DNA from 2 places in the Streptomyces sp. NPDC029526 genome. Region 2 is predicted to be linked to the other one. Evidence: predicted binding sites of a transcription regulator. Region 2 holds the regulator's gene; the other holds the start of a gene.
What was found. The regulator HrcA, encoded in region 2, represses chaperone genes, less so after heat shock. The targets are predictions, from matches to a motif close to TTNGCACTCNGNNNNNCNGAGTGCNAA.
Positions count from the first base shown of each region.

Region 1: the regulator HrcA is predicted to act here: its motif matches at 1,349-1,375, upstream of groL (chaperonin GroEL).

Region 1 covers NZ_JBEZWE010000022.1:17,553-32,192, forward strand. The annotation lists gene groL (chaperonin GroEL) at 1-1,185, opposite strand, end outside; gene AB0F01_RS28500 (cold-shock protein) at 1,801-2,004, opposite strand; gene AB0F01_RS28505 (MoaD/ThiS family protein) at 2,446-2,721, opposite strand; gene thrC (threonine synthase) at 2,718-4,025, opposite strand; SAM riboswitch class I at 4,044-4,191, opposite strand; gene AB0F01_RS28515 (glucosyl-3-phosphoglycerate synthase) at 4,335-5,279, shown strand; gene AB0F01_RS28520 (trehalose-6-phosphate synthase) at 5,331-6,761, shown strand; gene otsB (trehalose-phosphatase) at 7,105-7,974, shown strand; gene AB0F01_RS28530 (DUF3263 domain-containing protein) at 8,210-8,467, opposite strand; gene AB0F01_RS28535 (extracellular solute-binding protein) at 8,551-9,819, opposite strand; gene AB0F01_RS28540 (ROK family protein) at 9,940-10,893, shown strand; gene nagA (N-acetylglucosamine-6-phosphate deacetylase) at 10,893-12,062, shown strand; gene AB0F01_RS28550 (1-phosphofructokinase family hexose kinase) at 12,252-13,181, shown strand; gene AB0F01_RS28555 (carbohydrate-binding protein) at 13,495-14,436, opposite strand; gene cdgB (diguanylate cyclase CdgB) at 14,553-14,640, opposite strand, start outside.
Region 2 covers NZ_JBEZWE010000001.1:757,762-772,401, forward strand. The annotation lists gene AB0F01_RS03355 (S41 family peptidase) at 1-1,855, opposite strand, end outside; gene AB0F01_RS03360 (hypothetical protein) at 1,902-2,429, opposite strand; gene AB0F01_RS03365 (16S rRNA (uracil(1498)-N(3))-methyltransferase) at 2,608-3,348, opposite strand; gene AB0F01_RS03370 (nitronate monooxygenase) at 3,345-4,418, opposite strand; gene dnaJ (molecular chaperone DnaJ) at 4,630-5,766, opposite strand; gene hrcA (heat-inducible transcriptional repressor HrcA) at 5,766-6,782, opposite strand; gene AB0F01_RS03385 (MBL fold metallo-hydrolase) at 6,954-7,676, shown strand; gene AB0F01_RS03390 (DUF3097 domain-containing protein) at 7,704-8,510, shown strand; gene hemW (radical SAM family heme chaperone HemW) at 8,526-9,758, opposite strand; gene AB0F01_RS03400 (ATP-binding SpoIIE family protein phosphatase) at 9,786-12,203, opposite strand; gene AB0F01_RS03405 (serine/threonine-protein kinase) at 12,691-14,166, opposite strand; gene AB0F01_RS03410 (serine/threonine protein kinase) at 14,172-14,640, opposite strand, start outside.

The DNA.
Region 1 (14,640 bases), on a different contig from region 2:
CTCGATGCGGTGCTTGCGCTCCTTGAGCTCCACCTCGGTCGCGGCACCGGCCTTGATGACGGCCACGCCGCCGGCCAGCTTCGCCAGGCGCTCCTGGAGCTTCTCGCGGTCGTAGTCCGAGTCGCTGTTCTCGATCTCGGCCCGGATCTGGTTCACGCGGCCCTGGACCTGGTCGGCCGAGCCCGAACCGTCGACGATGGTCGTCTCGTCCTTGGTGATGACGACCTTGCGCGCCTTGCCCAGCAGGTCGAGGGTGGCGTTCTCCAGCTTGAGACCGACCTCCTCGGAGATGACCTCGCCGCCCGTGAGGATGGCGATGTCGCCGAGCATGGCCTTGCGACGGTCACCGAAGCCCGGGGCCTTGACCGCGACGGACTTGAAGGTGCCGCGGATCTTGTTGACGACCAGGGTCGACAGGGCCTCGCCCTCGACGTCCTCGGCGATGATCAGCAGCGGCTTGCCCGACTGCATGACCTTCTCCAGGAGCGGGAGCAGGTCCTTGACGTTGGAGATCTTGGAGTTGGCGATCAGGATGTACGGGTCGTCGAGGACGGCCTCCATACGCTCCATGTCGGTGGCGAAGTACGCCGAGATGTAGCCCTTGTCGAAGCGCATACCCTCGGTGAGCTCCAGCTCCAGACCGAAGGTCTGGGACTCCTCGACGGTGATGACGCCTTCCTTGCCGACCTTGTCCATGGCCTCGGCGATGAGCTCGCCGATCTGGGTGTCGGCGGCGGAGATGGAGGCCGTGGAAGCGATCTGCTCCTTGGTCTCGACGTCCTTCGCCTGCTCCAGCAGGGCGGCGGAGACCGACTCGACGGCCTTCTCGATGCCGCGCTTGAGGGCCATCGGGTTGGCGCCGGCGGCTACGTTGCGCAGGCCCTCCTTGACCAGGGCCTGGGCGAGGACGGTCGCGGTGGTCGTACCGTCACCGGCGACGTCGTCCGTCTTCTTGGCGACTTCCTTGACCAGCTCGGCGCCGATCTTCTCGTACGGGTCCTCGAGCTCGATCTCCTTGGCGATGGAGACACCATCGTTGGTGATCGTGGGGGCGCCCCACTTCTTCTCGAGGACGACGTTGCGGCCCTTGGGGCCGAGCGTCACCTTGACGGCGTCCGCGAGCTGGTTCATGCCGCGCTCGAGGCCGCGCCGCGCCTCCTCGTCGAACGCGATGATCTTGGCCATGTGAAGTGGTCCCTCCAGGACTGGGGGTGATTCCTTCGGACCGCGCCCGCGCCCGCGACGGACGGCTCGCCGGCCTCGTGGTTCCTTGCCCCACACGGCCTGCGGGCCTCACCGACCCGGTCCTTCGTTGTCACTCTCACCTTCAGAGTGCTAACGCCAATGATTAGCACTCGACCCCTCCGAGTGCAAGGCGCTCCCGCGAAGCGGGCCCGTCGGAGGGTCGGGGCGCGCGGGCGTGCCCGCAGGCGCGGTCCGGGACGGGGGGAGGTGTCTCCCGGGCACCACGGCACGAGGGCCGACGGGGCCCGTGTGCTGGGAGGACGGCGGAGGACGGCGGTGCGGAGGCACCCCGGGCGGGGGGTGGCACGGGGGTGGTACGGGGGGCGCGGCGACACCCCGTACGGCCCCTCGCGCGCGTGGGCGCGAAGGAGAGGAAGGCGCGCTCTCAGCGGTCGGCGAACACGGGTGTACGGCGCCGCCGGGACGGGGAGCGCGGGCGGCCCGGGCGCACGGCCGGCCGCCCCCTTGCGGAGGCGCCGGCGCACGGCGAAGGGCCCGCACCCCGGGAGGTGCGGGCCCCTCGTCAGCAGAAGCTGCTTGCGGCTGGTAGCGCGTTCAGGCGGTGACGCGAACCATGTCGGCCTGCGGGCCCTTCTGGCCCTGCGAGATCTCGAATTCGACCCGCTGGCCCTCTTCAAGGGTGCGGTACCCGTCCATCTGGATGGCGCTGTAGTGGACGAAAACATCCGCACCACCGTCGACCGCGATGAAGCCGTACCCCTTCTCCGCGTTGAACCACTTGACGGTGCCCTGAGCCATGCCTAACTCCCCTATTACTGGCCCTTGCACAGATCCACACTTCGCGGACCCGGGTCAGACCTCACCCCCCATTGGAGTGGGGGCGTGCGCCGGAACGCGTCGACCGCGGCTGAATGTATCTGTCCAACTGCCGTCTGCAACAGGTCAATCGGACGAGAAATCTGGACGCCGCCGGTCCGGAATGTTGTGCAACTTCGCCCGAATTCAGGGCAAACCGGGTCACGCAAACGCCACAAAAGCCGCGAAAGGCGCACAGACTTTGGCTACTTATCGTCGGGCGAGCGGCAGGAATTCACGGTTCCCGATCGAGGGACCGGGGCCGCGTTCCCCAACCCTATCGCGTTCAATCCCATGGAATTGCCCCCTCCGCTTCTCTCACGGAGGGGGCAACGAGTTCCACGCTGGGTAACCGAAGTTACCCACGGTAATGATCAGGCCGGATCAGCCGCCGGCGACCGCCGGAATGATCGAGACGCCGGCGCCGTCCGGCGTCGCCGTCTCCAGGCCCTGCTCGAAGCGCACGTCGTCGTCGTTGACGTAGACGTTGACGAAGCGGCGCAGCTTGCCCTGGTCGTCCAGGACGCGGGCGGCGATGCCCGTGTGGTTCTTCTCCAGGTCCTCGATGACCTCGGCGAGGGTCGTCCCCTCGGCGTTCACCTGGGCCTGCCCACCGGTGTAGGTGCGCAGGATGGTCGGGATGCGGACGGTCACGCTCATGCGAGGCCAGCCTCTCGGAAGGAGTCCAGGGTGGGGCGGATGGTGGCGGTCACGCCGGTCCCGGCGACCGCGTCGAGGGTCTTCAGGCCGTCGCCGGTGTTGAGGACGACGGTGGTCAGCGAGGGATCCAGCAGGCCGCTCTCGACCAGCTTGCGGGTGACGCCGACGGTCACCCCGCCCGCCGTCTCCGCGAAGATGCCCTCGGTGCGCGCGAGCAGCTTGATCGCGTCCACGACCTGCTCGTCGGTGACGTCCTCCACGGCGCCGCCGGTGCGGCGGGCGATGTCCAGGACGTAGGGGCCGTCGGCGGGGTTGCCGATGGCGAGCGACTTGGCGATGGTGTCCGGCTTCTGCGGGCGGACCACGTCGTGCCCGGCCTTGAAGGCGGCTGAGACCGGGGAGCAGCCCTCCGCCTGCGCGCCGAAGATCTTGTAGGGGCGGTCCTCCACCAGCCCCAGGTCGATCAGCTCCCGCAGCCCCTTGTCGATCTTCGTGAGCTGGGAGCCCGAGGCGATCGGGACGACGATCTGGTCCGGCAGCCGCCAGCCGAGCTGCTCGCAGATCTCGTAGGCGAGCGTCTTGGAGCCCTCGGCGTAGTAGGGGCGCAGGTTGACGTTGACGAAGCCCCAGCCCTCGCCGGCCGGGTCGCCGATCAGTTCGGAGCAGAAGCGGTTGACGTCGTCGTAGTTGCCCTCGATGCCGACCAGTTCGCCGCCGTAGACGGCGGCCATGACGACCTTGCCCTGCTCCAGGTCGTGCGGGATGAACACGCAGGAGCGGAAGCCGGCCCGGGCGGCGGCGGCGCCGACGGCACCGGCCAGGTTGCCGGTGGAGGAGCAGGACAGGGTGGTGAAGCCGAAGGCGCGGGCGGCCTCCAGGGCCTGGGCGACGACCCGGTCCTTGAAGGAGTGCGTCGGGTTGCCCGAGTCGTCCTTGACGTACAGACCGCCGGTGACGCCGAGTTCACGGGCCAGGTTGTCCGCCTTGACCAGCGGGGTCCAGCCCGGGTTGAGGTTCGGCTTGCCGGCCACGTCCGCGGGGACGGGCAGCAGCGGCGCGTAGCGCCAGATGTTCGCGGGTCCCGCCTCGATGCGCCGGCGCAGTTCCCCGGCCTCGTAGGACGAGAAGTCGTAGGCGATCTCCAGCGGGCCGAAACACTCCTGGCAGGCGAAGACGGGTCCGAGCGGGACGCGGTGGCCGCACTCGCGGCAGGACAGCGCGGCGGCGGGACCCAGGTCGACGGCGGGGGAGGAACCGGCGGAACCGGCAGAGTCGGCGTTGCTTGCAACGGTCTGCACAGCCATGTGAGGCGAGGCCCTTTCTCCTCATCTTCCTCACGACGCATCTCGCCGTGAGACGGATTTGGCACCTTCCCTAGCCGGGAGCCTCGCCACGTCCGTGTGACAAGAACCGACTGGAGGGTTGCCGGGGCTTCAACGGGCCGTATCCCTCTGCCCCTCTGGATGAGCGGTGTTCAGTTGTCGCGCGGGACCCCGGCATGCGGGGACCGTGCGCGTTGTTCAAGACTGTAACCGACGCCCCGGGCGATTGAGACAGTCGTCCGAAGCGCGAGATGGATCACAGGACCGGACCGGAGTGAGGAGCCGCAGACCGTGCTGGAAGAAGTCGAGCGCTGGCTGATCGACCGGTCCTGGTCCGTGGCCGACCGCCCCCCGCACGCGCTCCTGGCCGCGAAGCGCGCCTCGGGACAGACGGTGAGCGTGGTGCTGCCGGCGCTCGACGAGGAGGCCACCGTCGGCGACATCGTGGCGGTGATCCGGCACGACCTGATGCTCCAGGTGCCGCTGGTCGACGAGGTCGTCGTGATCGACTCCGGCTCGACGGACGGCACCGCAGCGGCCGCCGCGGCGGCGGGCGCCACCGTGGTCCACCGGGACGCGATCCTGCCCCGCATCCCCGCCGTGCCCGGCAAGGGCGAGGTGCTCTGGCGCTCCCTGCTGGTCACCCGGGGCGACATCGTCTGCTTCGTCGACGCGGACCTGCGCGACTTCTCCTCCGACTTCGTCACCGGCATCGTCGGTCCGCTGCTCACCGAGCCGGACGTGCAGCTGGTCAAGGCCATGTACGACCGCCCCCTGGGCGCCGCCGCCGGGCAGGGCGGCCGGGTCACCGAGCTGATGGCGCGCCCGCTGCTCAACATGCACTGGCCGCAGCTCGCCGGTTTCGTCCAGCCGCTCGGCGGTGAGTACGCGGCCCGCCGCTCGCTGCTGGAGCAGCTGCCCTTCCCGGTCGGCTACGGGGTCGAGCTCGGCATGCTGGTCGACGCCCTGCACCTGGCCGGGCTGGACGCCCTCGCCCAGGTCGACGTCGGCGTGCGCAAGCACCGCCACCAGGACGGGCGGGCCCTCGGCCGGATGGCCGCCGCCATCTACCGCACCGCCCAGCTCCGCCTGGCCCGCGGCCACCTGATCCGGCCCGCCCTCACCCAGTTCGAGCGCTCCGACGAGGGCTTCGAGCCGCGCACCTACTCCGTCGACACCGAGGAACGCCCGCCCATGCGGGAGATCGCCGAGTACCAGGCCCGGCGGGTGGCCTGAGCGCGTCCCGGCGACGTTTGAGGTTCCGGGGGCCGGGCTAGGTTGGTGCGTATGGCTTCCACGCATGCTGCTCAGGCTGGTCAGGGTGCCCAGGTGCTGGTCGCGTCGAACCGCGGGCCCGTGTCGTACACGGTGGACGAGGACGGTTCGCTGCGCGCCAAACGGGGCGGCGGCGGACTGGTGTCCGGGCTGTCCGCGATCGGCTCGGACGCGGACGCCCTGTGGGTCTGCTCGGCCCTGTCCGACGGCGACCGCGAGGCCGTGCGGCGCGGCGTCGGCGAGGACGGCGTGCGGATGCTGGACATCCCGGCCGACGTGCACGCCGACGCCTACAACGGCATCGCGAACTCGGTGCTGTGGTTCGTGCACCACATGCTCTACCAGACCCCGCTGGAACCCGTCTTCGACGCGGAGTTCCGCCGCCAGTGGGCGTCCTACGAGACCTACAACCGGGCCTTCGCCGAAGCGCTCGCCGAGGAGGCCGCCGAGGGCGCGGCCGTCGTGGTGCAGGACTACCACCTGACGCTCGTCCCCGGCATGCTCCGCGAGCTCCGCCCCGACCTGCGCATCGGCCACTTCTCGCACACCCCGTGGGCCCCGCCGGAGTACTTCCGGATGCTGCCCGACGACATCGCCGCCCAGGTGCTCGGCGGCATGCTGGGCGCGGACCGGCTCGGGTTCCTCACCCGGCGCTGGGCGGACGCCTTCACCGCCTGCTGCGAGCAGTTCGCGGGCGGCCTCGGCGACACCCGCGTGGGCGTGCACGGCCTCGGCGCCGACGCGGACTTCCTGCGCGCCCGCTCCCACGAGCCGGACGTCGAGGAGCGGATGGCCGCGCTGCGCGAGGAGATCGGCACCGCGCCCGACGGCACCCCGCGCCGCACCATCGTCCGGGTGGACCGCACCGAGCTGTCGAAGAACATCGTGCGCGGCCTGCTCGCCTACCGGCAGCTCCTCGACGACCACCCCGACTGGCGCGAGCGGGTCGTGCACGTCGCCTTCGCCTACCCCTCCCGCCAGGACCTCGCCGTGTACCGCGACTACACCGCCGAGGTGCAGCGGGTCGCCGAGGAGATCAACGACCGGTACGGCACGCCCGGCTGGCGTCCGGTCGTGCTGCACGTCAAGGACGACTTCGCCCGCTCGCTGGCCGCCTACCGGCTGGCGGACGTGGCCCTGGTCAACCCCGTGCGGGACGGCATGAACCTGGTCGCCAAGGAGGTGCCGGTGGTCTCCGACCGCGGCTGCGCGCTGGTGCTGAGCCGGGAGGCGGGGGCGCACGAGGAGCTGGGCGAGGACGCCATCACCGTCAACCCCTACGACGTGACCGGGACCGCCCGCGCCCTGCACGAGGCCCTGACGATGGGCCCGGCCCAGCGCACCGAGCACAGCAAGCGCCTGGCCGCGGCGGCGACCGCGCTGCCGCCCGCCCAGTGGTTCGTCGACCAGCTGGACGCCCTGCGGGGGCAGGACCCCGCCTGATCCTGGTACCGATCCGCCGCCGCGGGCGCGGGGGTGCCGGACGCCGGGTGCCCGGAGTCGGGTGCCGGACGTCGGGTGCCCGCCGGGCACGGCCGGTGCGGCCTGGTAGGGCCTGGTAGGGCCTGGTAGGGCCTGGTGCGGCCGGGGCTCCCCCGGGGACGGTCCGGCCGGTCTGCGGGCCGCCGCGCTGTGGCCGCTCCGGTCCGCGGGCGGTGTCCGGCCGGACCCGCGCGCCGACGACCGGCCAGGCGTGCGTGCCCGCGTGGCACCGGGTGGCCGGGCACGCGTGGCACCGGGCGTCCGGGCATGCGTGGCACCGGGCGGACGTGGATAGGTTGGCCGTATGGGCAGCCACACCGCATCCACGGATCCGCATGCCGTCCCCGACCTTCCGACGCCCGTCACCCGGGCCGGGCGCGAAGGGCTCGACGCCCTGCTCGCCCGGCCGGGCGAGGCGCTGATCGGCCTCGACTTCGACGGCACCCTCGCGCCGATCGTGCCCGACCCGGACCGGGCGCGGGCCCACCCCGACGCCGTCCCGGCGCTGACCGCGCTCGCCCCGAAGGTGGCCTCCGTCGCGGTGATCACCGGCCGGCCGCCCGCCGTCGCGGTCCGCAACGGCGGGTTCGCGGGAGTCGCCGGGCTGGAACACTTGGTCGTCCTCGGCCACTACGGCGCCGAGCGCTGGGACGCCGCCACCGACACCGTCACGGCGCCCGAACCGCACCCCGGGGTGGCCGCCGTGCGCGCGGAGCTGCCCGGGCTGCTGGAAGGGCTGGACGCGGCACAGGGCGCCCGGGTCGAGGAGAAGGGCCGGGCGGTCGCCGTCCACACCCGGCGGGCCGTCGCACCGCAGGCCGCCTTCGAGGCCCTGCGCGAGCCGCTGACGGACCTGGCGACCCGGCACGGACTGATCGTGGAGCCGGGCCGGATGGTGCTGGAGCTGCGCCCGCCGGGCATGGACAAGGGCGTCGCCCTCCGGGAGCACGCGCGGGAGACCGGCGTTGGGTGCGTCCTCTACGCGGGCGACGACCTCGGCGACCTCCCGGCCTTCGCGGCGGTGGACGAGCTCCGCTCCGACGGGGTCCCCGGGCTGCTGGTGTGCAGCGGCAGCGACGAGGTGCCCGAGCTGCGCGACCGCGCGGACCTGGTGGTGGACGGCCCGGCGGGCCTGGTGGACCTGCTGACCGCGCTGGCCGGGCACATGAAGTGACGGCGTACGCGAAGTGAGCGGTCGCGCGGTGCACATGGAGTGAACGGTTCCGTGAGGTGCCGTTCGCTGAATGAGGGTCGGGCGGGGTGCCGGCCGGTCCGGCGGGACGACGGCCCCGCAGGGTGCCGCCCCGCAGGCTGACGGCCGCGTGGGCGGGCCCTCGCCCAGCCGTTGCGCCCCCGGCCCCGCTGCCCCCGGCCCCCGGCCCCGCTGCCCCCGGCCCCCGGCCCCCGGCTCAGCGTTCCGCGCGCCGGAAGTCCCGTATGCGGCGCAGGCGGTTGACCGTGACCGGGTCGTGGGCCAGGGCGCGGGGGTCGTCGAGGAGGGCGTTGAGCAGCTGGTAGTAGCGCACCGGTGCCAGGCCCAGGCGTTCGCGTATCGCGCGCTCCTTCGCGCCGGGGCCGGGAAAGCCACGGCGCTCCAGCGCGAGGATGTCCTGCTCGCGTCGGCCCAGTCCGGCCGCCGGCCGGGCCGTCCGTGATTCCTCGTCCATGTCCCGCACCGTAACCCCCGCCACCGACAACGGGCGGGGCCCGGCGACCCCGGAGGCTCCCGTGAGGGCCGCCGGGACGGCCGTCACCGGCCGCCGCCCTCCGTGCGGGTGGCGGTGGCCTGGAGGCCGGAGAGGACGACGGCGGGGCTGCCGCCGGGGGCGACGGCCTTGCCGATCTGCTTCTTGATCTGCGCGTTGACGGCCGCCCAGGAGGTCTCGCCGACCGGGTACAGCTCGGACGTCCCGAGCTGGTCGAGGAAGGGCTTGAGGGCCTTGTCGTCGGCGGACTCCGCCATCACGCGGGACGCGGACTGGGTGACCGGCAGCAGGTCGTAGGTGCGGGAGAACTTCAGCACGTTCTTCTCGCTGTAGACGGCGTCGAGGAAGTCGCCGATCGCCTCGCGGTGGCCGTTCTCCTTGAAGGCCATCATCCAGTCGGAGACGCCGAGGGTGGCCCTGCTCTCCCCGTCCACGCCGGGCGTGGGCACCATGCCGTACTCGACGCCCTTCTGCCCGGCGAGCCTCATCAGCGAGGGGTGCCCGTTGAGCATGCCGACGTCCCCCGCGGCGAAGGCGGCGAAGGCGTCCGCCCGGTTCAGCTTCCCGGGCGCCACGGGGCCGGTGAGGCCGGCGCCGACCAGTTCGTCCTTCAGCCAGGTGAGGGTGTCGACGTTCTCGACGGAGTCGATGGTGTAGGCGCCCCGGTCGTCGGTGTAGCCGCCGTCGCCGCTGAGCAGCCACTGCATCGTCTCGGCCTGCGCCTCCTCGGGCCCGAGCGGCAGCGCGTAGGGGTACTTCACGCCCTCGGCCTTCAGCTTCGTGGCGTTGTCGACGAGGTCGTCCCACGTCTCCGGCGGGGTGATCCCGGCCTCGTCGAAGAGGTCCTTGTTGTAGAAGAGCACGCGGGTGGAGGAGGCGAAGGGCAGCCCGTACTGCACCGAGGCGACCTTGCCGGCGTCCGTCAGCTGGGAGAGGAGGTCGGCCTGGACGGGGATGGAGAGCACCTCGCGGGCCTTGTACAGCAGGCCCTGCTGCGCGTAGTCGGCGTACGCGCCGATCTGCGCCAGGTCCGGCGGGTCGCCCGCGTCGACCATCTCCTTGACCTTGCGGTCGACGTCGTTCCAGGAGTAGACGCTGACGTCGACCTTCACGCCCGGGTGCCCGGCCTCGAAGTCCTCGACGAGTTCCGCCCAGTACTTCCGGGTGCTGTTGTCGGCGCTGTCTCCGTAGTCGGCGGCGACCAGCTTCAACGTCACGTCGGAGGAGTCACCGCCACCGCATCCGCCGAGGACTCCGACGAGTCCCAGTGCGGAGACCACCGCGATCGCCCGTGTCCTGACCTGCCGCTGCACTGCTCACTGCCCCAACCCCGGCGACCGGTGCGCCGTTCGAAATTTTTCGATAACCGGAATAAGGTCTACACCACGTAAGTGGACTAGACCTCTCCCGGGTGACGGGGTCACACTGTCCTCGTGGAACATGTCATCGCCCTCGACGTGGGCGGCACCGGGATGAAGGCCGCCCTGGTCGGGGCGGGAGGCGAACTGCTGCACCAGGCGCGCCGCGCCACCGGCCGCGAACGCGGACCCGACGCCGTCGTCGCCGAGATCCTCGACTTCGCCGCCGACCTGCACGCCCACGGCTCCGACCGCTACGGCCGCCCCGCGTCCGCGGCGGGCCTCGCCGTCCCCGGCATCGTCGACGAGCACACCGGCACCGCCGTCTACGCGGCCAACCTCGGCTGGCGCGACGTCCCGCTGCGCGCACTCCTCACCGAACGGCTCGGCGGCATTCCCGTCGCCGTCGGCCACGACGTGCGCACCGGCGGGCTCGCCGAGGGCCGGATCGGCGCGGGCCGGGGCACCGACCGGTTCCTGTTCGTGCCGCTGGGCACCGGCATCGCGGGCGCCATCGGCATCGACGGACGGGTGGAGGCCGGAGCGCACGGCTTCGCCGGCGAGATCGGCCACGTCGTCGTCCGGCCCGGCGGCGTCCCCTGCCCGTGCGGCCAGCGCGGCTGCCTGGAGCGGTACGCGTCCGCCTCGGCCGTCAGCGAGGCGTGGGCGGCGGCCTCCGGCGATCCCGCCGCCACCGCGGCCGACTGCGCCGCGGCCGTCGAGGCCGGGGACGAACGGGCCCGCACGGTCTGGCACGGCGCGGTCGACGCGCTCGCCGACGGACTGGTCACCGCGCTCACCCTGCTGGACCCCCGCACGCTGATCGTCGGTGGCGGGCTCGCCGAGGCGGGGGAAACCTTGTTCACACCACTGCGGGAGGCCGTCCGGCGGCGGGTCACCTTCCAGAAACTGCCGTCCCTGGTCCCCGCGGCCCTCGGGGACACCGCCGGATGCCTGGGCGCGGGACTCCTCGCCCGGGACCTGCTCGCCCCCGCCGACTCCCCGGACCCCTCGGAGGTAACCGCCTGATGGCCCCCACCACTGTTCTCACCGGTGCCCGGGTGGTCCTGCCCGCCGGGACCGTGGACGACGGCCGCGTGATCGTCGAGGGCACGCGGATCGTCGCCGGGGGTCCCCCCGCGTCCGGCCCCGCCCCGGCGGGCGACGTCAGCACGATCGACCTGACCGGCCACTGGGTGGTGCCCGGCTTCGTCGACCTGCACAACCACGGCGGCGGCGGCGCGTCCTTCACCTCCGGCACCGTCGACGACGTCCTGCACGGCATCCGCACCCACCGGCAGCACGGCACCACCACCCTGGTCGCCTCCACCGTCACCGGCGAGATGGACTTCCTCGTCCAGCGCGCCGGGCTCCTCGCCGAACTGGCGCAGCAGGGCGACCTGGCCGGCATCCACTTCGAGGGTCCCTTCATCTCCCCCTGCCGCAAGGGCGCGCACTCCGAGAAGCTGCTGCGCGACCCCGACCCGGCGGAGGTCCGCAAGCTGATCGACGCCGCCCACGGCCACGCCCGGATGGTCACCCTCGCCACCGAACTGCCCGGCGGCCTGGACTCCGTGCGCCTGCTCGCCGAGCACGGCGTGATCGCCGCCGTCGGCCACACCGACGCCACCTACGAGCAGACGGTCGCCGCCATCGACGCGGGCGCCACCGTCGCCACCCACCTGTTCAACGCCATGCCCGCCCTCGGCCACCGCTCCCCCGGCCCCATCACCGCCCTGCTGGAGGACGAGCGGGTCACCGTCGAGCTGATCAACGACGGTGTCCACCTGCACCCCGCCGCGCTCCAGCTGGCGTTCCACCACGCGGGCCCCGGCCGGGTCGCCTTCATCACCGACGCCATGGACGCGGCGGGCTTCGGCGACGGCCGCTACCTGCTCGGCCCGCTGGAGGTGGAGGTCGCCGACGGCGTGGCCCGGCTGGTGGAGGGCGGCTCCATCGCCGGCTCGACGCTCACCCTGGACCGCGCCTTCCAGCGGGCGGTGACCGTCGACGGGCTGCCCGTGGAGCACGTGGTCGCCGCCCTGTCCGCCAACCCCGCCCGGCTGCTCGGCCTGGACGACCGCATCGGCTCCCTCGAACCGGGCAAGGACGCCGACCTCGTGGTCCTGGACGCGGACTTCGCCCTCACGGGCGTGATGCGCCGGGGCGAATGGGTGGTCCGGCCCCGGCAGGCGTGATCCGTCCCCCACAGGCCTGATCCATCCCCGACAGGCGTGATCGGTCCCCAACAGGCGTGATCCGTCCTGCCGTCAGGAGACGGCGACCGGTTCGGGGGTGGGCCGGCCGCCGTCTCTTTGGCATGATCGTGTACCTGACGGACAGGCCCGCGCGACCGACGCGGACGGCATGACGGGGAGGTCGGCACGGTGATCCTCACGGTGACGCTGAACACCGCTCTCGACATCACCCACCGTGTGCCGTCCCTGCGGCCCCACGCCTCCCACCGCGTCTCCGAGGTGGCCGAACGTCCCGGCGGCAAGGGCATCAACGTGGCCCGGGTGCTCGCCGCCCTCGGGCACGAGGTCACGGTCACCGGCTTCGCCGGCGGCACCACCGGGCGCATCCTGCGCGAGCGACTCGCCGCCGTACCCGGCCTGGTGGACGCCCTCCTGCCTGTCGAGGGCACGACCCGGCGCACCATAGCCGTCGTCGACGAGACCTCCGGCGGCACCACCCAGCTCAACGAACCCGGCCCCACGGTCTCCCCCGCCGAGTGGTCCGCCTTCCAGGAGGCCTACGCGGCCCTCCTCCCGTCCGCCTCCGCGGTGGCCCTGTGCGGCAGCCTCCCCCCGGGCGTCCCCGTCGGCGCCTACGCCGGCCTCCTGCGCACCGCCCGCGCGGCCGGGGTGCCCACCCTCCTCGACACCAGCGGGGCGGCGCTGCGCCGCGGCATCGCCGGACGCCCGGACGTCCTCAAGCCCAACGCCGACGAACTGGCCGAACTGACCGGCTCCCACGAGCCGTCGACCGCCACCCGGGACGCCCGCCGCCGGGGCGCGGGCGCGGTGGTCGCCTCCCTCGGCCCGGACGGCCTGCTCGCCCTCACCCCCGACGGCCGCTGGCGCGCCACACCCCCGGCCCGCCTGCACGGCAACCCGACCGGCGCCGGCGACTCGGCCGTCGCGGGCCTGCTCTCGGGCCTGGTCGAGAACCTCCCCTGGCCGGACCGCCTGACCCGCGCGGTCGCTCTGTCCGCGGCCACGGTTCTGTCACCGGTGGCGGGCGAGTTCGACCGCCCGGCGTACGAGGAGCTGCTGTCCGGTATCACAGTGACGACAGAGACGAACGCCGCCTGACTCCCATTCATCCGCCCGCAAATGACCGGGGGGCCACACATCGAAGGCGCGCGCCGTCAGCAGCCTTGCATTCTCTTTTCGGCCATATCGCCCACCCCTGCTTCCCCTGCGCAGAAGTGGCGAACCAACGTCATCCACCAGCAGCCGGACGTCAGAGGATTGAGGACGAACAAAGCAAATGAGCGACTTTCCCGCTCATCGCAGCAATATTCCTCAAGTTGCTCAACTCGTGTACCGACTGGGCCTGACAACGACCTGCGCCGAAGAATCACTCAACGCCGTTGTTCCCAGGGGACAACGGCGTTGACGTCGGCTACTTCTTGACCTGGCCTTCCTTGATGTAGAGCTGGTCCAGCAGGACGTTGCACTTGTCGCCGTCGTTGCAGGAGACCGAGATCGTGTTGGTGCCCTTGTTCAGGGTCGGCCACGCGAAGGTCTTGGTCCAGCCCTTGGCGAAGTCGCCGTCCTCGGCGCCGGTGAAGTTGTCCATGTTCAGCTTGTTGCCGAACTCCTTGCCGTTGACGGTGAGCGTCATCGACTGGGGTTCACCGGCGGTGCTGTAGCTCACGAAGACGGTGTACGCGCCGTCCTTCGGGATGCCGTCGACGGTCCAGGTGACCTTGGAACCGGGCTGGTTCAGGTTGGTCACGTAGATGCCGCCGTCGGACTGGGCGCCCTCGACGTCCGACGCCAGCGAGGCACCGCCGTCCAGGCGGAGCGCCTTCGCGTCGATCGTCGGGGACGCGAACGCCTCTTCGTCGCCCTTGTCGTCGCTCGCCGACGGGCTCGGCTCGCTGCTCTGGGTCTGCGTCGGTGTCGGGGTGGCACCCGCCTCGTCGCCCTTGTCGTCGTCGTCACCGCTGAGCATCGCGACGCCGATGCCGATGACGACCGCGGCGACCACGGCGATCGCGCCGATCAGCAGGCCCTTGGTGTTCGGCCCGCGGCCCCGGCCGCCGCCCCCGTGTCCCGGCTGCGGGGAGTGGACGGTCGTGGCGCCGCCGGGCAGCGTCTCGGGGGCCGCGTAGTGGGCGCTGGGCTGGCCGTACACGCCCTGCTGCGGAGGTGCCTGCGGGGCGGGTGCCTGCTGGCCGCCGTACTGCCGGGCGCCGACCGCCCGTACCCGGTTGACCGAGTTCGGGTAGCCGTAGCCCCCGGACGGCGGCTGGGCCCCATTGGCCTGACCGTCGGCGTAGAGGTAGCCGAACGGGTCGTCGTCCTCGGGCGTGCTCGCGCCGTTGTTGCCGGGCGTCATCCCTTGGTGCTCCTAGGTACTGATCGGGTGCAGAAGCGTGGTCAGAATGGCGAGCCTACCCCCATCGGATGACCCGATCGGGTGACGCGGACCGCATCAGCTTCCTGACCTGGGATTCACCCGGCTCGACGGTGCTGTTTGGGACGGGATCGTTTCTCGACGTACATGCGTTCGTCGGCGGACTTGAGCACTTCGTCGGCCGTC
Region 2 (14,640 bases):
TGCGGTGCTGGGCGAGGTCGTAGCGCTCCAGCTCGGTCCTGGGATCGGGGTCGTCGGGGGTGGCGCGGGAGGCGCCGAGGACGCCGCGCACCGGGTGGCGCAGCCACAGCACCCCGTCCTTGGCGGCCCGCAGGTGGGAGTAGCGGGCGGCCTCGACGGGGAACGGCACGATCCGGTCGGCGAGGCCGTCCAGGTCGATGCGGGTGGTGGGGGTGCCCTCGCTGTCGGGGGTCTCCTCGCGGTCCGGCGTCTCGAAGGGGCGGCCGTGGCGCTGCGGGCCGAACGGCGACGGGGTGGTCGCGGCGAGGGTGATCAGGTGCGGCCGGGCGCCCTCGACGAAGGCCAGGTCGAAGACGTGCTCGTCGTAGACCGGGTCGAAGGCGCGGGTGGACAGGAACGCCAGGTGCTTGCCGTCGAGGGTGAAGGCGGGCGCGTAGTCCTGGAAGCGCAGCGGGGTGGCCTCGGTGACCGACAGGTCGGTGGTGTTGGCGAGGCGGATCTGGCTGAGCGGGCGCGGGCCGGGGTGGGACCAGGCGAGCCAGCCGGAGTCGGGCGAGAACACCAGCCCGGAGACGTCGCCGTTCTCGCTGCGGTCGACCTCGCGGACCTCGCCGGTCTCCCGTTCGACGAGGAGCAGCCGGCCGTCGTGGGAGGCGACCGCGGCCCGGCTGCCGTCGGGCGCCATGGCCAGGTCCAGGACGCGGCCGAGGCGTCCGGCGGCGATCCGGCGGGGGGTGGCGCCCGGGGCGAGGCCGGTGGCGGGCGCGAACTCCAGGGCGTCGTCGCCCTCGGCGTCGGTCACCCACACCACCCACTCCTCGCCGTCCGCGCGGAAGGTGCGCGGGCGCCGGGCCCGGACGCCGGGGGTGGCGGCCAGGGCGCGGGCGGGGCCGGAGCGGTGGGTCACCCAGTGGACGGTGCCGCGGACGCAGACGGCGCTGCCGCGCGCGGTGTGGTCGGGGGACGCGGAGCCGAACCAGCGGGCGGCGTTGACCGGGAAGGGCTGGAGGTCGACGCGCTGGCCGCCGAGCCGGATGTCGAGGCGGCGCGGTTCGGCGCCGTCCAGGTCGTCCAGGATCCACAGTTCACCGGCGCTGGAGTACACGACGCGGGTGCCGTCGGTGGCGGCGTGCCGGGCGTAGAAGCCGCCGAGGGGTGTGTGGCGGCGCAGGTCGGAGCCGTCGGCGAGGGAGGAGTACAGGGCGCCGGTGCCCTCGTGGTCGGAGAGGAAGGCGATCCGGTCCGCGCCCACCCACAGCGGGTACTCGATGTTCCCGTCGAGGTCCTCGTGGAGGCGGACGAACTCGCCGTCGCCCTGGCGGTCGATCCACAGCTTGCCGGCCGTGCCGCCCCGGTAGCGCTTCCACCAGGCGGCCTCCCGGCCCATCTGCGCGGACAGCAGCACGGTGGCCGGGCCGAACGCCAGGTCGCCGACGGGGCCGTGGGGCAGCCGGGTGGCGGGTCCGCCGTCGAGCGGGACGGCGTGCGCCCAGGTGCGGCGGATGCCGGGCTGGCCGTGGGTGGTGACCGCGAGCACCTGCCCGTCGGAGGTCCAGCCGCGCACCTGGGTCTTGACGCTCCCCCAGTACGTCAGCCGCCGGGCGGGCCCGCCGTCGACGGGGGCGACGTGCACCTCGGGGGCGCCGTCGCGGGTGGAGGTCCAGGCGACGGTGGTGCCGTCGGGCGAGATGCGCGGGTGGGCCACCGGCACGTTCTCGGCGCTCACCCGCCAGGCCCGGCCGCCGTCGAGGGGGGCGAGCCACACGTCGTCCTCGGCGGTGAAGGCGACCAACTCGCCGTGCGGATGCGGGAACCGGAGATACGCGGCGGATGCGTCCGATGCAGGCTGTGTCACCCGATCACCCTACGCACGCGGCGGCGGCCCCGGCCAGGGGTTTCGATCACTTGCCCTCGACGGGACGGCAGGAGGGGTACTGCTCGCACCACACGGTGGTGGTGACGGTCACCGTCACGGTGGGGCGGGGGCCGTCGTCCGGGGCCTGTCCGACGGGTGAGGGGGTGGTGGCGTCGCAGTCGCCGAGTCCGTCGACCCGGAAGCGCTGCCTGCCGTCCACCTTCGCGACGATGTTCCCGCGCACGCAGGCGCCGTTGACGGCGTGGGTGATCCGGCCGGTGACGGTGATGTCCTTGCCGTCGTCGGTCTCGCCCTCGCAGTCGACGGAGGCCACGGTCCTCTCGCCGGAGGACGCCGAGGCGCCGCTCCGCTCCCCGAAGTCCGCGGTGCAGTTCAGCCACCGGACACCGGCCTTGCGCCGTTCCAGCTCCTCGGTCACGGTCTCGTCCGTGGTGTACGCCACGGCGGCGGAGCTCAGTCCGCCCGGCTCGCACGCGACGAGGCCGCCCACGGCGAGCACGGCACCTCCCGCCATGAGCACCGGCCGCAGCCAACTCCTTGCCAGCACCCGCATGAACGGCAGACTGCCACCCTCCAGGGCCCGGCGGTAGGGCGCATTCGGCCGCGCCACGAGCCCCCGCGCGCGGCGTCCGCCCGCGCCGTTCGGGCGGCGGGCCGGGGTCGCGGGCGGGCGTCGGGCGGCCCCCGGCGCGTCGGGACGGCACCGTCCGGTCCCGCACGGTGGAGGCGGGTCAGCCCCAGCGTCCGGTGCGGCCGAGCAGCAGGGCCGCCGCGGCCGTCCCGGCGGTCGACGTGCGCAGCACGCTCCGGCCCAGCCGGCACACCCGCGCACCGGCCCCGGCGAACAGGTCCAGCTCCTCGGGCGACACGCCGCCCTCGGGCCCGACGACCAGCACGATGTGCCCGGCGTCCGGCAGCGGTGCGCTCGCCAGCGGCTCGGTCCCGGTCTCGTGCAGCACCGCCGCGAAGTCCGCCTCGGCGAGCAGGGCCGCGACCTGCTTGCCCGTGGCCGGGTCCGCGACCTCGGGGAAGCGCACCCGGCGGGACTGCTTGCCCGCCTCCCGCGCGGTGGCGCGCCACTTCCCGAGGGACTTCAGTCCGCGCTCGCCCTTCCACTGAGTGATGCACCGGGAGGCCGCCCACGGCACGATCGCGTCGACGCCGACCTCGGTCATCGTCTCCACGGCCAGCTCGCCCCGGTCGCCCTTGGGCAGGGCCTGGACCACGGTGAGGCGGGGCGCTTCGGGCTCCTCGGTGACGACGTCGGCGAGGCGCACGAGCAGCCGGTCCTTGCCCTCGGTCCCCTCGACCCGGCCCTCGGCCCAGCGGCCCGCGCCGTCGGTGAGGACGACGTCCTCCCCGGCCCTGAGGCGTTTGACGGAGACGGCGTGCCGGCCCTCCGGCCCGTCGAGCACGTAGGGGCCCGCCGGGTCGGCGTCGAAGCCGTCGACGACGAACACCGGCGCGGTCATCGGGCACCTCCGTCCGACAACGCCGTCCGGGCGGCGGCGAGTTCGGCGGCCAGCACCTCCACCAGCCGCCCGGCGGGCAGGTCCCGGGCCAGCCGGTGGCCCTGACCCGCCCACAGCGCCATGCCCTGCGGGTCGCCGGCCTTGGCCGCCGCCTTGCGCAGGGGCGCGGCGAGGTGGTGGACGTCGGGGTAGGCGGCGGGCGCGTAGGGGCCGTGCTCGCGCAGGAAACGGTTGACCAGGGCGCGGGCCGGGCGGCCGGAGAAGGCCCGGGTCAGCTCGGTGCGGGCGTAGAGGGGGTCGGTGAGGGCGTGCTTGTGCGCCTCGTGCGCCCCGGACTCGTGGGTGGCGACGAAGGCGGTGCCGAGCTGGGCGGCGTCGGCCCCGGCGGCGAGCACCGCGGCGATCTGGCTGCCGCGCATGATGCCCCCGGCGGCGACCACGGGGATCGAGACGGTCTCGCGGACCTGGGCGAGCAGGGACAGCAGCCCCAGGGCGGAGCCGTCGGCCTCGGGGGCGTCCCGGTGGGTGCCCTGGTGGCCGCCCGCCTCGGCGCCCTGGGCGATCACCGCGTCGGCGCCCGCCCGTTCCACCGCCAGGGCCTCCTCGGGGGTGGTGGCGGTGGCCAGCGTGTACGTGCCGGCCCGGCGGAGCGCTTCGAGGGCCTCGGGGGCGGGCACGCCGAAGTGGAAGGACACCACCGGCACCGGGTTGTCGAGCAGCACGGCCAGTTTGGCGTCGTAGCCGTCGTCGCGCCCGCTGTCGGGGTCGCCCAGCTCGGTCTCGTACCAGGTCGCCTCGCCGGCCAGCTGGTGCGCGTAGACGCCGACGGCGGCGGGGTCGGGGGTCTCGGGCTGGGGCATGAACACGTTGACGCCGAAGGGGCGGCCGGTCAGTCCGCGCAGCTGCTTGATCTCCTGGTACATCCCGTCCGCGGTCTTGTACCCGGCGGCCAGGAACCCGAGCCCGCCCGCGTCGGACACGGCGGCGGCGAGGCGCGGCACGGCGACCCCTCCCGCCATCGGGGCCTGCACGATCGGGTGCGGGAGGAGATCGGTCAGCGCGGAGGACATGACGGCATGTTGTCACGTCCTCGGGACGAGTCCGAATTGGCCCTTCCCCCTGGCACATTCCGTTCGACGGGAGGTCGGGAGAGGTCGAGGGGAGGTCCGGCGGGAGGTCCTGTGGGAGGGCCGGAGAGGGCTCGGACCGGCCGGGGTCCGGCTCGCGGGAGCGGTCGGGGGCCGGGCCGGGACCGGTCACGGACCGGTCCCGGGGCGCCGGTCAGCGGCCGTTGAAGGCGTCCTTCAGGCGGGAGAACAGGCCCTGCTGGCCGGGCTGGAACTGCCCCTGGGGACGCTCCTCGCCGCGCAGCTTGGCCAGTTCCCGCAGCAGGCGCTCCTGCTCCGGGTCCAGCTTGGAGGGGGTCTGCACCTCGACGTGCACGATGAGGTCGCCCCGGCCGCCGCCGCGCAGGTGCGTGACACCCCGGCCGTGCAGCGGGATCGACTGGCCGGACTGGGTGCCGGGCCGGATGTCGACCTCCTCCATGCCGTCCAGCGTCTCCAGCGGCACCTTGGTGCCGAGGGCCGCCGCCGTCATGGGGATGGTCACCGTGCAGTGCAGGTCGTCGCCGCGCCGCTGGAAGGTGGGGTGCGGCAGCTCGTGGATCTCGACGTAGAGGTCGCCGGCGGGACCGCCGCCGGGACCGACCTCGCCCTCACCGGCGAGCTGGATGCGGGTGCCGTTGTCGACACCGGCCGGGATCTTGACGGTGAGGGTGCGCCGGGAGCGGATGCGGCCGTCGCCGGCGCACTCCGGGCACGGCGTGGGCACGACCGTGCCGAAGCCCTGGCACTGCGGGCAGGGGCGCGAGGTCATGACCTGGCCCAGGAAGGACCGGGTGACCTGGGAGACCTCACCGCGGCCGCGGCACATGTCGCAGGTCTGCGCGGTGGTGCCGGGCGCGGCGCCCTCGCCGCTGCACGTGGTGCAGACGACGGCGGTATCGACCTGGATGTCCTTGGTGGTGCCGAACGCGGCCTCGTCGAGCTCGACCTCGATGCGGATCATCGCGTCCTGGCCCCGGCGGGTGCGCGAGCGCGGTCCGCGCTGCGAGGCCGTGCCGAAGAACGCGTCCATGATGTCGGAGAAGTTGCCGAAGCCACCGGCCCCGAAGCCGCCCGCGCCGCCGCCGGCCGCCTGCGCCAGGGGGTCGCCACCGAGGTCGTAGACCTGCTTCTTCTGCGGGTCCGACAGCACCTCGTAGGCGGCGTTGATCTCCTTGAACCGCTCCTGGGTCTTCGGATCCGGGTTGACGTCCGGATGGAGCTCGCGGGCGAGCCGCCGGAACGCCTTCTTGATCTCTTCCTGCGACGCGTCGCGGCGCACGCCGAGTACGGCGTAGTAGTCCGTGGCCACTACGACTCCGCCAGGATCTGTCCGACGTACCGTGCCACTGCGCGTACCGCTCCCATCGTTCCCGGGTAGTCCATGCGGGTCGGTCCGACCACACCCAGTTTGGCGACTGCTTCGCCGCCCGAACCGTAGCCGACCGACACGACGGACGTGGAGTTGAGTCCTTCGTGGGCGTTCTCATGACCGATACGGACGGTCACGCCCGGATCCTTCGCCTCGCCGAGCAGCTTGAGGAGCACGACCTGCTCCTCGAGTGCCTCCAGGACGGGCCGGATCACCAGGGGGAAGTCGTGCCCGAAGCGGGTGAGATTGGCGGTGCCGCCGATCATCAGCCGCTCCTCGTTGTCCTCGACGAGGGTCTCCAGGAGGGTGGAGAGCACGGTCGACACCGCGCCCCGGTCCTCCGGGTCGAACGCCTCCGCGAGGTCCTCGACCAGGCTGGGCACGTCGGTGAACCGGCGGCCCGCGACCCGGCTGTTGAGCCGCGCCCGCAGGTCCGCCAGGGACGCCTCGCCGAAGGGCGCCGGGCAGTCCACCAGGCGCTGCTCGACCCGGCCGGTGTCCGTGATCAGCACGAGCATCAGGCGGGCCGGGGCGAGCGACAGCAGTTCCACGTGCCGCACCGTCGAGCGGGTCAGCGACGGGTACTGCACGACGGCCACCTGCCGGGTCAGCTGCGCGAGCAGCCGCACCGTGCGGGCCACCACGTCGTCCAGGTCGACGGCGCCCTCGAGGAAGTTCTGGATGGCGCGCCGCTCGGGCGGGCTCATCGGCTTGACCCCGGCGAGCTTGTCGACGAACAGGCGGTAGCCCTTGTCGGTGGGGATGCGCCCGGCGCTGGTGTGCGGCTGGGCGATGTACCCCTCGTCCTCCAGGGCCGCCATGTCGTTGCGCACGGTGGCCGGGGAGACGCCGAGGTTGTGCCGCTCGGTGAGCGCCTTGGAGCCCACCGGCTCCTCGGTGCCGACATAGTCCTGAACGATGGCGCGCAGCACCTGGAGCCTGCGTTCACTGAGCATCGCGCACACACCTCCAGAAGCGATCCGCCGCTGCCCGTTGCTGGTCCTGGCACTCTTCACATGCGAGTGCCAGACTTCCCCGGCCCAGTGTACGGCCGGGGAGTACGCCCCGGGCAAGGCCCGGCCCGACGGGTTCGCGCAGGTGGGCGTTCTGCCCGCTAGCGTCGCGGTATGACCTCGGTTCGGGATGTGTCGGGATGGGAACGGGTGGCGCCGGGGGTGTTCCGGTGCCGCCTTCCGGTGTGGGACTGCACGGCGGGGCTCGTCGCCGGTACCGGTGGCGCCCTGCTGGTCGACGCCGGTTCGAGTCTGCGCGAGGGCGCGCGGGTGCGGGCCGAGGCGCAGGCGCTCGCCGGGCGGCGTGTGACGCATCTCGCGCTGACCCACCCCCACTTCGACCACGTGCTGGGGGCGGCGGTGTTCGCGGGCGCGGAGGTGTTCGCGGCGGCCGGCCCGGCGGCGGCGTGGTCGGCGGAGGCGCTGCGCGTCGACGCGGTGCGGCACGGGCTGGACGAGCGGGAGGCGGCCGGGGCGGCGGACGCGCTGGTCCGGCCGGGGCACGAGGTGTCCGGCGACGTGGCCGTGGACCTCGGCGGCCGGGAGGTGGTGCTGGTGGACGCGGGCCCCGGGCACACCGCGCGGGACCTCGCCGTCCTGGTCCCGGGCGACCCGCCCGTGGTCTTCTGCGGCGACCTGGTGGAGGAGTCGGGCGCGCCGCAGGCCGGCCCGGACGCGGTGCCGTCCCGCTGGCCGGACGCCCTGGACCGGCTGCTCGCCCTGGGCGGCCCGGACGCGCGGTACGTGCCCGGTCACGGGGCGGTGGTCGACGCGGCGTTCGTGCGCGCCCAACGCGAGGCGCTGGCGGCCCGGTTCGGCGTGTCGCGCCGGCCGTGACGGGGGCTGCCTCGTATCGTCGGCAGGATGCGCCAGTACTCCGCCGACCTGACCCCTCCCTGGAAGAAGTCCGGCCCGGTGCCCGAGGTGCCCGCCGACCCCGGTCTGGTGGTCGAGGAGCCGGGCACCGGTTTCTGCGGTGCGGTGATCCGCTGCGAGGCCGGCACGGTGACCCTGGAGGACCGTTTCGGCAAGCACCGGGTGTTCCCGCTGGAACCCCGCGGCTTCCTGCTGGAGGGCCGGGTGGTGACGCTGGTGCGGCCCGCCTCCGGGCCGTCCCGCCCCAGCCGTACGGCGTCCGGCTCCGTCGCGGTGCCCGGCGCCCGGGCCCGGGTCGCCCGCGCCGGCCGCATCTACGTCGAGGGGCGGCACGACGCGGAGCTGGTCGAGAAGGTGTGGGGCGACGACCTGCGCATCGAGGGCGTGGTCGTGGAGTACCTGGAGGGCGTGGACGACCTGCCGTCGGTCGTCGAGGAGTTCTCCCCCGGCCCCGACGCGCGCCTGGGCGTCCTGGTCGACCACCTCGTGCCGGGCTCCAAGGAGTGGCGCATCGCCGAGGCGGTGACCAGTGAGCACGCACTGGTGGTGGGCCACCCGTACATCGACGTCTGGGAGGCGGTGAAGCCGTCGTCGGTGGGCATCCCCGGCTGGCCCCGGGTGCCGCGCGGCCAGGACTGGAAGACGGGGGTGTGCCGGGCACTGGGCTGGCCGGAGAACACCGGGGCGGCCTGGCAGCACATCCTGGGCCGGGTCCGCTCGTACAAGGACCTGGAGCCCGAGCTGCTGGGCCGGGTCGAAGAGCTGATCGACTTCGTCACGGCGCCCGCCGGCTGAGGCGGACGCCCGCGGTCAGTCCACCAGGTCCCGCACCACCGCGTCCGCCAGCAGCCGCCCGCGCAAGGTGAGGGCCGCGCGGCCCTCCTCGTACGCGGCCGGCCGGAGCAGCCCGTCGCGCAGGGCCCGGCCCGCCGCCGCCAGGCCGTCCGCGCGCAGGAGGGACAGGGGCACGCCCTCCTCCAGCCGCAGCTCCAGCAGAATCCGCTCCACCCGCCGGTCCTCGTCCGACAGCAGCTCCCGGCCGGCGCCCGGCGACCGGCCCTGCGCGAGCGCCGCCGCGTACGCGCCCGGGTGCTTGACGTTCCACCACCGCACGCCGCCCACGTGGGAGTGCGCGCCGGGGCCCGCGCCCCACCAGTCGGCGCCCCGCCAGTACAGCTCGTTGTGCAGGCAGCGCCCGGCGTCCGAGGTCGCCCAGTTCGACACCTCGTACCAGGCGAAGCCCGCCGCGGTCAGCGCCTCCTCGGCGATGAGGTAGCGGTCGGCGTGCACGTCGTCGTCGGTCATCGGGACCTCGCCGCGCCGGATGCGGCGGGCGAGCTGCGTGCCCTCCTCGACGATGAGCGCGTACGCGGAGACGTGGTCCGGCCCGGCGCCGACCGCCGCGTCCAGGGAGGCCCGCCAGTCGTCGTCGGACTCGCCGGGGGTGCCGTAGATCAGGTCCAGGTTGACGTGGTCGAAGCCGGCGGCGCGGGCCTCGGCGACGCACGCCTCGGGACGACCGGGGGTGTGGGTGCGGTCCAGCACCTTCAGCACGTGCTGCCGGGCGCTCTGCATGCCGAACGAGATCCGGTTGAAGCCCCCCTCGCGGAGGGCCGCCAGGTAGGCCGGGTCGACGGACTCGGGGTTCGCCTCCGTGGTCACCTCGGCGTCGGCGGCCAGCCCGAACTCGTCCCGGATCGCGTCCAGCATCCGCACCAGGTCAGCGGCGGCCAGCAGGGTGGGGGTCCCGCCGCCGACGAACACCGTGCGGACCTCGCGCGGGTCGTCGCCGAGCACCTTCCGCGCCAGCCGCACCTCGTCGACGAGCGTGGCGGCGTAGTTGTCGCGGGAGGCCAGCACGCCGCCGGAGCCGCGCAGCTCGGTGGCGGTGTAGGTGTTGAAGTCGCAGTAGCCGCAGCGGGTCGCGCAGTAGGGGACGTGCAGGTAGAAGCCGAGGGGCCGGTCGGCCGCCCCGGCGAGGGCGGAGGCGGGCAGGGCACCGTCGGCGGGGACGGGCTCGCCGTCGGGGAGTGCGGAGGGCATGTGCTCCATTGTCCCGCACCGGCGGTGTCACTCGGCCTGGAGCACCATCAGGGCGAGATCGTCGGCGGGCGGGCTGTCACCGAAGTCGTGGACGAGCCGGGTCAGGCGCTCCGCGGTCGTTCCGGCGTCGAGGCCGGCGCAGCTCGCCAGCGCCACGGCGAGCCCGTCCCCGTCGTCCAGTTGCCGCGAGCCGGAGCGCCGCTCGGTGACACCGTCGGTGACGCAGAGCAGGGTGTCGCCGGAGCGCAGCTCGAAGGAGTCGCTGCCGTACGCGGCGTCCTCGACGACGCCGAGCAGGGTCTGCGGCCGGGCGACCGTGCGGACGATGCCGTCCGGGGCGAGGAGCAGCGGCAGGGGGTGCCCGGCGGAGGCGACGGTGCAGCGGACCCCGCCGTCGACGGGGACGAGTTCGCCGTAGAGGAGGGAGAGGAAGCGGGTCTGGGGGCCGTCGCCGGGCGCGGTGGGGCGGGCCCCGGCGGCGACCAGGGCGCGGGCGGCGGCGTCGGCGGCCTCGGTGGCGTCGTCCAGCAGCAGCTGGTTGAGGCGGTCGAGGACGTCGGCGACGCGGTAGCCCTCGCGGGCCAGCAGCCGCAGCCAGGGCCGGACCAGGCCGATGACGACGGCCGCCTCCGGGCCCTTGCCCTGGACGTCGCCGACCGCGAAGCACCAGCGGCCGCGGCCGGCCGGGAAGAGGTCGTAGAAGTCTCCGCTGGGCCCGCCCTTGTCGCAGGGCTCGTGGACGAGGGCGCTGCGCAGGCCCGGGATCTCGGCGACGGCGCCGGGCAGCAGCCCGCGCTGGAGCACGGAGCTGATGGTGGCCTGCCGCGCGTACTGGCGGGCGGCGCCGATGGCGAGCGCCACGCGCCGGCCGAGGTCCTCGACGAGTCCGGTGACCTCGTCGGGGAAGCGGTCGACGCCGGCCCGGCCGATGACCAGGGTCCCCACGGACCACCCACCGGCGACGAGCGGGTAGGCGAGGGCGGTGCCGGACGAACCCGCGTCCGCGGGCTGATCGGCAGAGGGACCCGGAAACGGGGCGGCGGACGGGGCGGCGGACGGGACGGCGTCGGTGTCGAGGGCCTTGGCGGGCCAGGGGTAGGGGGTGGGGCCGGGGCGTAACGGGTCGGGGAGCTGGGGCGGGTCGCGGTCCAGGGCCGCGTGCAGTTCCTCGATGAGGTGCTCGCCCGCGTGCCAGACCCGGGCCGGACCGCCCGCGTGGGCGGCCCGGCCGCCGCCCCAGCCGCCGTGCGGGGTGGCCTCGTCGGCCAGCCACACCGCGCACCAGTCCGCCAGCCGGGGCACGATCAGCTGACCGGTGAGGGCGGTGACCAGGTCCTCGTCCAGCTGCCCGGCGAGCAGGTCCGACGCCTCGGCCAGGAACGACAGCGCCCCGCGCCCCAGCCAGGCACCCTCGGCACAGCTCCGGCGGGCGGGCGGGTTGTCGGCGGGGGCGCCGGGAGTGCCGGGGGTGGTTGCGGGCGGGGTCTGGTGAGGGCTGCGGGGGGCGGGTGAGCGGCCGACGGCCGGGGTGCCGTGCGGCCCCGAGCCGGTTCCGGCGGAGGTGGCGTCCTCGGCCGGGCCCCCGGACCGTGGGCCCACTCCGGCCGGGGATCCGGCCGCGGCCGGGGTGCCCGCCCCGGCCCCGGAGCCGTGCCAGGCGTCGCCGCCGGCGCGCGCGTTCCTACAGGCCCACGCGTCCCCGTCGGCGCGCGCGTCCTCGCCGTCCCATGCGTCCTCGCCGGCACGGACGTCCCCAAGCTGCGGCTGGCGCTCGTCCCCCGGCTGCGGCTGGCGCTCTCCGGGCGCGTTCGGCGCGTCCGGCGCGTCCGGCGGCGCGGGGGTGGCGTCCTCGGCCGGGCCTCCGGAGGTGCCCGGCGCCTCCCGCGCGGGCGCCCGCGCGTGGTCCCGGTCGTGCGCCGGAGTGCGCTCCGCCGCGTACGCCGCGACGCCCTCCGCCTCCGGGCGGCCCCCGGGCGGCAGCCGGGCCCACACCGTCTTCTCGCCGGGCCGGTAGGTCACGCCCCACACCTCGCAGAGCGCGGCGACCAGGCCCAGCCCGCGCCCGAACTCGGGGACGAGGTGCGGGGCCGCCTCCGGCTCGTGGTCGCGCGGGGGGCGCGAGGGGTGGCGGTCGGTCACCTCGACGACCAGCGCGCCGGTGCCGTCCTCCAGACGGCAGGTGAGCCGTACGTCGGTCCCGGCGTGGACCACCGCGTTGGTGACCAGTTCGCTGGCGACCAGTGCGGCGTCGTCGCCGGCGCGGGCGGTGAGGTGTTCGGCGCCGGGCAGCGCCCGCTCGGTCCATTCGGCGAGTGCCGCCCGCACCACGGCCCGGGCGGAGCCGGGCGCGAGGGGGCTCCCGGTGAGGGTCGCGTCCGCCCGCGCGCGCTCCGGCGCCCCACGGGCGCGCGAGGTGGTCTCCCGTTGGGTCGGAATGGCCCCCATGGGCAGCTCCCCGGGCAGTTCGTACGAAGACACGCCGATCGTTGCCGACAGGGTGACAGACCGACCCCGGCCATGAGCAAGGAGTTACCGAAGTGGGTCGCCATGAGGGGGAACAGTGCTCCACAGGCGGTCAGCGTCGACCAGGACTCGGTCGCGTTCCGATCAGAACAGGGACCGATGCCGACGTCGTGGCCTCAGCCCCGCCCCGGACTCTTCCGCCCGGGCCCCCTCACGGCCCGGCCACTCGACGGCACGCACCCGGTGCCCGGGCGGGACGGAGCATCCGGTGGGCGAAAGTGGCGGCCGGGCACCTCCTGCCCGCGCCGGTCGCCCTCCGCTCGGGAGAGCGGGAGCGGCGGGTGCCGGGCCGGCCCTCGCCTGGCGCGACGGGCTTCCCGTCCTGACGCACCGCCCCGATCCGGCCGGAGCGGGGGGACGTTCGCCGAGGCCGGGCACGCGCCCGGAGCACCCTGCGGCGCGGTCACGTTCAGCCGTCCGGCGCGTCGGGCGGGCAGCTCGGAAGGGGAGGACGGTCCTTCGTGCGGACCGCGGGCAGCCACGCGCGGGAGCCGGTGCGCGGGAGTTCGACCCGGAACCAGGTGTCGGAGCGCAGGTCCTCCTCGTCGGTGATGAGGACCCCGCCGTCCAGCCGGCAGTCGGTGCGCAGGACGTCACCGTGCCACACACGGGTGGGGACCACGTTCTCGGCCGTGTACTCCCGCTCCGGGTCGATCGCGAGGCCGAGACTGCACTGCGGGTGCCGGTCGGCCCGGTCCTGGCAGCCCCGCTGGGCGTTGAAGACCTCGATCAGCGCGGGTGGGTCCGGAGCGGAACCGTCCTCCCGGCCGGCGTGGGTGAGGACGCCCGCGAACGCCACGCACATCGACGCCGCGAGCAGCGCGGTCCGTGCGCGGTTCCGCGGACGTCGGCGCGCGCCGCCGGTGCCGGGGCGCCGGAGCACTGCGGACCGGCGCGCCGCGATCCGTGCGAGCAGGCTCTCGGCGGTGTGCGCGGCGCGGGCGGCGTGTGTCGGGGCGAGGCAGTCGGCGACCAGCTCCCGCCAGAAGTCCGGCACCGCGGCATCGAGGCGCAGGGCGGCGCGGCCCGCCGCGTACTCCTGGGCGGCGGCGCCGCGCGCCGCCGGGGTGGCTCCGGGGAAGGGGGAGGCGCCGGCGGCGAACACCTCGTGGATGACGATGCCCAGGGCCCAGATGTCGGCACTCGGCCGGATCTCGACGCCCCGTTCGCCGAGCGGAGCCGTCCAGCGTTCGGGTGGGAAGTAGTCCAGGGTCCCGGCGGGCGGGACGTATCCGTGGGTCCCGGTCACCTCGGTGGCGAGGCCGAAGTCCGAGAGCTTCACCGCGCCGTCCTCGCCGACGAGGATGTTCTCCGGTTTGAGGTCGGCGTGCACCCAGCCGTTGCGGTGCAGGTGGGCCAGCCCTTCGCAGATGCCGGCGATCAGTGTGTCGCTCCCGGCCGCGGCCACCCCGGCGTCGATCAGGTCGCGCAGACTGCACCTCGCCCGCTCCATGACGAGCACGATCGCGCCGTCGAGCAGGGGGTGCTCCGGGGCCCGGAGCACGACGGAGTCCAGCAGCCGGACGATTCCGGGGTGGGCCGCCCTGCGGCAGAGTTCCAGTTCGCGCCGGGCGGTTTCGGCCACGGCACGGGCCTGGCGCGGTGCGAGTCCCGCCGTCGGCATGACCTTGAGCGCGACGGTGCCGCCGGCCGTGCCCTCGTCGCGCGGCGCTCGCGGGCCCGTGCCGGCCGGGCGAGCCGTGCCGTTCGGGCCCGTGCCGGCCGTGCCGTTCGGGCCCGTGGTCTCGTGCCCGGCGTAGACGACCGCCCAGCCGCCGGACCCGATCGGCTCGGTGACCGTCCAGCGTCCCACCCGATGGCCCGGGGGCAGCAGTTCGGTCCGTTCGCTGTTCCACAGGGCGTTCCGGCCGTGTGCCGGGGGCATGGCGCCTAGTGTCCCCGTCCGGCCGGTTCGGCCGTCCGTAGGGGCAACAGGGCGAGGTGCTCCTCCCGTACGATGCCGAACCTCAGGGCCACGGTGACCACGGCCTCGCGCTTGCCCTTGCGGCGGACGGTCCGACCGGTCCCGGCCGCCGCGGGAGCGCCGGTCCTGAGCTTCTCCTCGGCCAGGTAGTCGATGTGCGAGCTGACCGCGCGGGCGGTCAGCCCACCGTGCACGGGGTGGTCCCGCAGCCGTTCGACGACCTGCGGGGTGGTCGGCACCGCGACCGGTGAGTCGTCCCGCAGCCATGGTTCGCAGAGCGCGACCAGGACCAGGAAGTACGCCGCCGTCTCGTCCAGGGAGTACGCCGTCACCGTGCGGATTCCCGCCGGGCCGCCCGTGCGCTGCGGGTCCAGGTAGATGTGGTCGGGCGCGAACACCTGGAAGGAGACGGGGGTGTCACGGCGGGTGGGTAGC